2 linked regions of the Rhodobacter capsulatus SB 1003 genome follow. The protein of the gene in region 1 interacts with the protein of each later gene in a pairwise test. Links are inferred from orthologs where the notes say so. Each region holds a gene or a part of one and is shown on either strand. Other genes may lie near its edges.

What was found.
Region 2: the proteins of RCAP_RS08295 (region 1) and RCAP_RS02370 interact in binary tests that used the Escherichia coli proteins (3 or more experiments, as listed by UniProt). The link is inferred for Rhodobacter capsulatus SB 1003 from one-to-one orthologs.

The regions. Positions count from the first base shown.
Region 1 is NC_014034.1:1,809,564-1,812,795, forward strand. Bases 316-3,232 are described here. They hold RCAP_RS08295 (P-II family nitrogen regulator), read left to right. Parts: upstream 316-1,563; coding sequence 1,564-1,902; downstream 1,903-3,232. Other genes in these bases: RCAP_RS20175 (NAD(P)H-hydrate dehydratase), read right to left, coding at 316-687; RCAP_RS20180 (NAD(P)H-hydrate epimerase), read right to left, coding at 756-1,394; glnA (type I glutamate--ammonia ligase), read left to right, coding at 1,984-3,232. In the rest of the region: more of RCAP_RS20175, read right to left, coding at 1-315. UniProt on the Escherichia coli protein: P-II indirectly controls the transcription of the glutamine synthetase gene (glnA). P-II prevents NR-II-catalyzed conversion of NR-I to NR-I-phosphate, the transcriptional activator of GlnA. When P-II is uridylylated to P-II-UMP, these events are reversed.
Region 2 is NC_014034.1:498,202-501,804, forward strand. The notes cover bases 72-3,359. They hold RCAP_RS02370 ([protein-PII] uridylyltransferase), read left to right. Parts: upstream 72-396; coding sequence 397-3,159; downstream 3,160-3,359. Other genes in these bases: RCAP_RS02365 (penicillin-binding protein activator), read left to right, coding at 72-346; murJ (murein biosynthesis integral membrane protein MurJ), read left to right, coding at 3,156-3,359. Outside these bases: more of RCAP_RS02365, read left to right, coding at 1-71; more of murJ, read left to right, coding at 3,360-3,603.

The sequences.
Region 1 (3,232 bases):
AACGTCGCCCGATCCGGCCGTGGCCAGCCAGGGCGCGGCGCGGGGGCCGGTGGCGCTGTGCACGGCGGCCGCGCCCGACGGATGGGCGATGGCGGTTTCGGGGCCCTTGAGCAGCACGGTGCAGTTGATCCGCGCGGCGGCCTGGCGGGCGGCGGCGACGCGGGGCAGGCTGCCGTCTTCGAGCCCCTGCGCAAGGTCGGGGAACAGGCGGCGGAATTCGCCCTGATGCGGGGTGATCACCGTCTGATCATGCATCGCGTTGAACAGCGGGCCGGGATCGGCGGTGAAGGCGGTCAGCGCATCGGCATCCAGCACGGTGGGACGGCGCAGCCAGAGCGCGGCGGGCACCATTTCCAGCGCCCGCGGCAGGCCCAGCCCCGGGCCGAGGCAAAGCGCGTTCAGCCGCGGGTCCTGAAAATGGCCGCGCAGGGAATAGGCATCGGGCAGGGCGGTCAGCATGATCGCGGTCAGCTGCGCCGCATTCTCGGCCAGGCTGATCTGCGGACAGGCGAGCGTCACCAGACCCGCCCCCACTCGCAGCGCGGCCCGCGCGGCCAGACGGGCGGCGCCGCCCTTGCCGGGACTGCCCGCCAGAATCAGCGCATGGCCGTGGTCGTATTTATGCGCCTCGGGCGATTTGGCGAGGCGGGAACGCATCTCCTCGGTCAAGGTGATCTGGCGGAACATGGCCCCTCCGGCGCGGTCGTTTTTTCCAACCCTAGCGCGGGGTGGTGAGAAAAGCGTGAAGATCCGCCCTAAAGGCCGATCGGTTTGACGATGACGCCGATGCCCTCGGCGCGCAGCTGCGCATGTGCGGGTTTTTCGCGGTGGAAGGTGACCGCCAGCGAACAGGGCGCCGAGGGCCAGCCCGCGGCATCGGCCCGCGCATCGGCATCGCGCCCCGAAGGCAGGTCGATCGCCAGCACCGGCCGCCCCGCGCTGGCCAGCGCCGCGAAGATCGGGCCGAAGCCGGTCAGGGGCCGCGTCAGCCCAAGCCCGAAAAGCGCATCGACGACCAGATCGGCGCTGCTGAAATCGGGCGCGGCGGGCAGGGGCGCGATCGTGCCGATGCGCCGCCAGCGGTCGTGATTGGCGCGGGCGTCGGGCGGCAGCCGGTCCGCCTCGCCGTAAAGATAAAGTGTCACCTTCCAGCCGCGGCGGCGCAGGAGCCGGGCGACCACGAAGCCGTCGCCGCCGTTGTTGCCCGGCCCGCAAAGGATCATCGCATGGCGCAGCGCCACCGCGGGCGGGCGGATGTCGGGCCAGGCCTCGGCGATCGCCTCGACCACCGCCGCGCCCGCGCGTTCCATCAGCTCGAGCCCGCTGGCGCGGCCGGAGGCGATGGCCGCCCTCTCGAGGCTGCGCATGTCATCACTCGTCAGGATTTCCGTCATATGCCGCCCAAACAGTTTACACTTCGCACAATAAATATGCTAACCGCCTAAATCATCATCGCTGTTCGGGGAATCCCCGGGCGCGACGCACCCGCCAAAAGCTAGCCGATTGCGGGGCGGCGTGGAAAGTGGTGAGACGAGGGCGCAAGATCGAAAGGGGGGAGTCGGCATGAAGAAGGTCGAGGCGATCATCAAGCCGTTCAAGCTCGATGAAGTGAAGGAAGCGCTTCAGGAAGCGGGGATTCAAGGGCTGAGCGTGATCGAGGTGAAAGGCTTCGGGCGGCAAAAGGGCCATACCGAGCTGTATCGCGGGGCCGAATATGTCGTCGACTTCCTGCCCAAGGTGAAGATCGAGATGGTTCTGCCCGACGAGATGGTCGATATCGCCATCGAGGCCATCGTCGGCGCCGCCCGCACCGAAAAGATCGGCGACGGGAAGATCTTCGTCTCCTCCATCGAACAGGCGATCCGCATCCGCACCGGCGAGACCGGCGAGGACGCGGTCTGAGACTTCCGAATTTCGGGCGATGGCCCGGCACCGCAACGGGCCCAGCCCGCACCCCATGCTCAACGAAAGGGTAATTTGCAAATGAGCGCAGTCAAAAAGGCTCTCGATCTGATGAAGGCGGAGGAGGTCGAATATGTCGACATCCGTTTCTGCGACCCGCGTGGCAAGCTGCAGCACGTGACGCTGATCGCCGATCTCGTGGACGAGGACTTCTTCGAGGAAGGCTTCATGTTCGATGGCTCGTCGATCGCGGGCTGGAAGTCGATCGACCAGTCGGACATGAAACTGATCCCGGACGCGTCCTCGGTCTACATCGACCCCTTCTATGCCGAAAAGACCATGTGCGTGCATTGCAACGTGGTCGAGCCGGACACCGGCGAAGCCTATTCGCGCGACCCGCGCGGCATCGCGCTGAAAGCCGAAGCCTATCTGAAGGCCTCGGGCATCGGTGACGTCGCCTATTTCGGGCCGGAAGCCGAATTCTTCATCTTCGACGACGTGCGCTACTCGGTCACCCCGGCCAAGGTCGCCTATCAGATCGACGCGGAAGCGGCGGCCTGGAACACCGATGCCGAAGTCGAGATGGGCAACCTCGCCCACCGCGCCGGCCACAAGGGCGGCTACTTCCCGGTGAACCCGGTCGATGAAGCCCAGGACCTGCGCGGCGAGATGCTCTCGACGATGAAGCGCATGGGCATGAAGGTCGACAAGCACCACCACGAAGTGGCGACCTGCCAGCACGAACTCGGGCTGATCTTCGGCGGTCTGACCGAACAGGCTGACAACATCCTGAAATACAAATACGTCATCCACAATGTCGCGCATGCCTATGGCAAGACCGTGACCTTCATGCCGAAACCCATGAAGGGCGACAACGGCTCGGGGATGCACGTGAACATGTCGATCTGGAAAGACGGGAAACCGCTCTTTGCCGGGGACAAATATGCGGATCTGTCGCAGGAAGCGCTGTATTTCATCGGCGGTATCCTGAAACACGCGAAAGCGCTGAACGCGCTGACGAACCCGGGCACCAACAGCTACAAGCGTCTGATCCCGGGCTTCGAGGCCCCGGTTCTGCGCGCCTATTCGGCCCGCAACCGCTCGGGCTGCGTCCGTATTCCGTGGACCGAGTCGCCGAAAGCCAAACGCGTCGAAGCCCGCTTCCCCGATCCGTCGGCGAACCCCTATCTGGCCTTTGCCGCGCTGCTGATGGCCGGTCTCGACGGCATCAAGAACAAGATCGACCCGGGTCCGGCCTCGGACAAGGACCTCTACGATCTGCCGCCGGAAGAACTGGCCGCGATCCCGACCGTCTGCGGCTCGCTGCGCG
Region 2 (3,603 bases), 1.3 Mb from region 1 along the record:
GGCGCTGCCCGGGCTGCAGGGCGGCTGGTTCGCCATGCCCGATCCGAACCTGAACAGCCGCTTCAAGGAACGCTACGAAACCGCCTTCGGCACCGCGCCGCATCCGATTGCCGGGCTTGCCTATGACGGCATCGCCGCGATCGGCGCGCTGGTGAAATCCGGCCGTCCCGATGCGCTTGGCCGGGCCGCGCTGACCCAGCCCTCGGGCTTTGTCGGCGTCAACGGCATCTTCCGGCTGCGCCCCGATGGCAGCAACGAACGCGGTCTGGCCGTCGCCGAGATCCGCAACGGTCAGGCCGTGGTGATCGACGCCGCCCCGCGTTCCTTCGGCATGGCCGGGTATTGATCCCGGCCTTCCCTCCCCCGCCGAAAGGCCCCAAGGACCATGAGACGCCCGTGAGCGACAGCGCCAGACCCGCCCCGGCAGAGCCCGGGGCGCACCTGCTTTTCGATCTGCCCGCCCTGACCGCGCGGCTTGATGCCAGCCTGCGGGACGCGGACGCCCGCAACATCCGCGCCGAGACCGTCCGCTTTCTTGCGGCCGAGCGCGAGGCCGCCCTGCCGCGCATCATCGCCGATTTCGGCACCCATCCGCGCCGGGCCGGAGAGACCGTCGCCGCCTATGCCGCGATGACCGACGGCCTTGTCCGCGCCGTCTTTCACGTCGCCACCACCCGGCTGCACCCGCTGCAGGCGCCGACCGCGGCCGAGGGGATCTCGGTTCTGGCCGTCGGCGGCTATGGCCGCGCCGAGATGGCGCCCTTTTCCGATGTCGACCTGCTGTTCCTGACGCCCTGGAAGATCACCCCCTGGGCCGAAAGCGTGATCGAGAGCATGCTTTACATGCTCTGGGATCTGAAGCTGAAGGTCGGCCATTCCTCGCGCACGGTGGAAGATTGCATCCGCCTGGGCCGCGAAGACATCACCATCCGCACGGCGCTTTTGGAAAACCGCTATCTTGACGGCGATGCGGCCTTGGCCGAGCGTCTGAACCAGACCCTGCGCAACGATCTGTTCAAGGGCACCGGCCCGGAATTCATCGAGGCGAAACTGGCCGAACGGTCGGAGCGCCACCGCCGTCAGGGCGGGCAGCGCTATGTGCTGGAACCGAACGTCAAGGAAGGCAAGGGCGGCCTGCGCGATCTGCAGACGCTGTACTGGATCGCGAAATATCTGCATGGGGTCAACGACACCGCCGATCTGGTCGGCCTTGGCGTCTTCACCGCCGAGGAATATGCGGTCTTTCAGGAGGCCGAGGATTTCCTTTGGGCGGTGCGCTGCCATCTGCATCTGATCGCCAACCGCGCCTCAGACCAGCTCTCCTTCGACGCGCAGGTCGAGGTGGCCCGGCGCATGGGCTTTGCCGATGCCGCGGGCCGTCGCGGCGTCGAGGTCTTCATGCAGCATTACTTCCGCCATGCCACCCGGGTGGGCGAGCTGACGCGGGTCTTCCTCACCGTGCTGGAGGCGCAGCATGCGAAACCGGCGCCGGTGCTCAAGCGGCTGTTCCGGCGCAAGAAACCGCTGAAAGCGCCGTTCTTTGACGATATTTCCCGCGTCAATGTCGCCGACACCCGGGCCTTTCTGGCCGATCCGCTGAATTTCCTGCGCATCTTCGAGGAAGCCCTGCGCACCAACATGCTGCTGCATCCCGATGCGATGCGGCTGATCGCGGCCAATCTGGACCGGATCGACGACCGCCTGCGCGAGGATCGCGAGGCCGCGCATGTCTTCCTTGATCTGCTGCTCAAGCATGGCAACCCGGAACGGGTGCTGCGGCGGATGAACGAGCTGGGTCTGCTGGCGGCCTATATCCCGGAATTCGAGCCGATCGTGGCGATGATGCAGTTCAACATGTATCACAGCTACACGGTCGACGAGCATACGATCCAGTGCATCTCGACGCTGGCGCAGATCGAGCGGCGCGAGCTGAACGAGGAATTGCCGCTGTCGTCGCATATCCTCGACGAGGGGGTGAACCGCCGCGTGCTTTATGTGGCGCTTTTGCTGCATGACATCGGCAAGGGCCGTCCCGAGGATCACTCGATCCTCGGCGCGCAGATCGCCCGCAAGGTGGCGCCGCGGCTCGGGCTTTCGCCCGAGGACTGCGAGACGGTCGAATGGCTGATCCGCCATCACCTTTTGATGTCGGACGTGGCGCAGAAACGCGACCTGTCGGACCCGCGCACCATTCGCGATTTCGCCAAGCAGGTGAAGACGCGCAAGCGGCTGGATCTTTTGACCGTGCTGACCGTCTGCGACATCCGCGGCGTCGGCCCGAATGTCTGGAACAACTGGAAGGCGACGCTGCTGCGCCGGCTTTATTCCGACACCACCCGGGCGCTGGAACACGGGCTTGAGGCGGTGAACCGCGAGCAGCGCTCGGATGCGGCGAAAAAGGCGCTGCGCGAGGCGCTGTCGGGCTGGGATGCGCGCGACATCCGCGCCGAACTGGGCCGCCATTACGACCCCTATTGGCAGGGGCTGACCACGGGCACCCATGCGATCTTCGCCGAGATGCTGCGCGGCCTTGGCGATGACGAGATCCGCATCGACCTTGACCCCGATCTGGACCATGACGCCACCCGGGCGGCCTTTGCGCTGTCCGATCACCCGGGGATCTTTTCGCGGCTGGCGGGGGCCCTGGCGCTGGTCGGCGCGAATGTGGTCGATGCCCGCACCTATACCTCGAAGGACGGCTATGCGACCGCCGTCTTCTGGGTGCAGGACAGCGAGGGCCACCCCTACGAGGCCACGAAACTGCCGCGCCTGCGGGGCATGATCGAAAAGACGCTGAAGGGCGAGGTGGTGGCGCGTGACGCGCTCAAGGATCGCGACAAGATCAAGAAGCGCGAACGCGAATTCCGCTTTCCGACCCATATCACCTTCGACAACGAGGGATCGGACATCTACACGATCGTCGAGGTCGACACCCGCGACCGGCCCGGGCTGCTTTACGATCTGACGCGCGCGCTGGCCTCGTCGAACATCTATATCGCCTCGGCCGTGATCGCGACCTATGGCGCGCAGGTGGTCGACACCTTTTACGTCAAGGACATGTTCGGCCTGAAGCTGCATTCGGGGCAGCGGCAGGAATCGCTGGAAAAACGGCTGCGCGACGCGATCATCCGCGGCGCCGAACGGGCGGGGCAGGCATGAGCGGGCGGCTGCTGCGCAGCGTCGCGACGCTGGGAAGCTGGACGCTCGTCTCGCGTGTGGCCGGTTTTGCCCGTGACGTGCTGATGGCGGCTTACCTCGGCGCGGGGCCGGTGGCGGATGCCTTCAACATCGCATTCAAGCTTCCCAACATGTTCCGCAGGCTGTTTGCGGAAGGCGCCTTCAACCTCGCCTTCGTGCCGATCTATGCCAAGAAGCTCGAAAGTGGTGAAGATGCGGATGCGTTCGCGCAAAATGCATTCTGGGGGCTTGCGAGCTTCCTGACGCTCTTTGTCGTGATCGGCACCCTGGCGATGCCCTGGCTGGTCTGGGCGCTGGCCTCGGGCTTTGCAGGCGATGCACGGTTCGACATGGCGGTGGATTTCGGCCGCATCACCTTTTGCTACATCGGCTTCATCTCGCTTTTCGCGATGCTCTCGGGCCTGC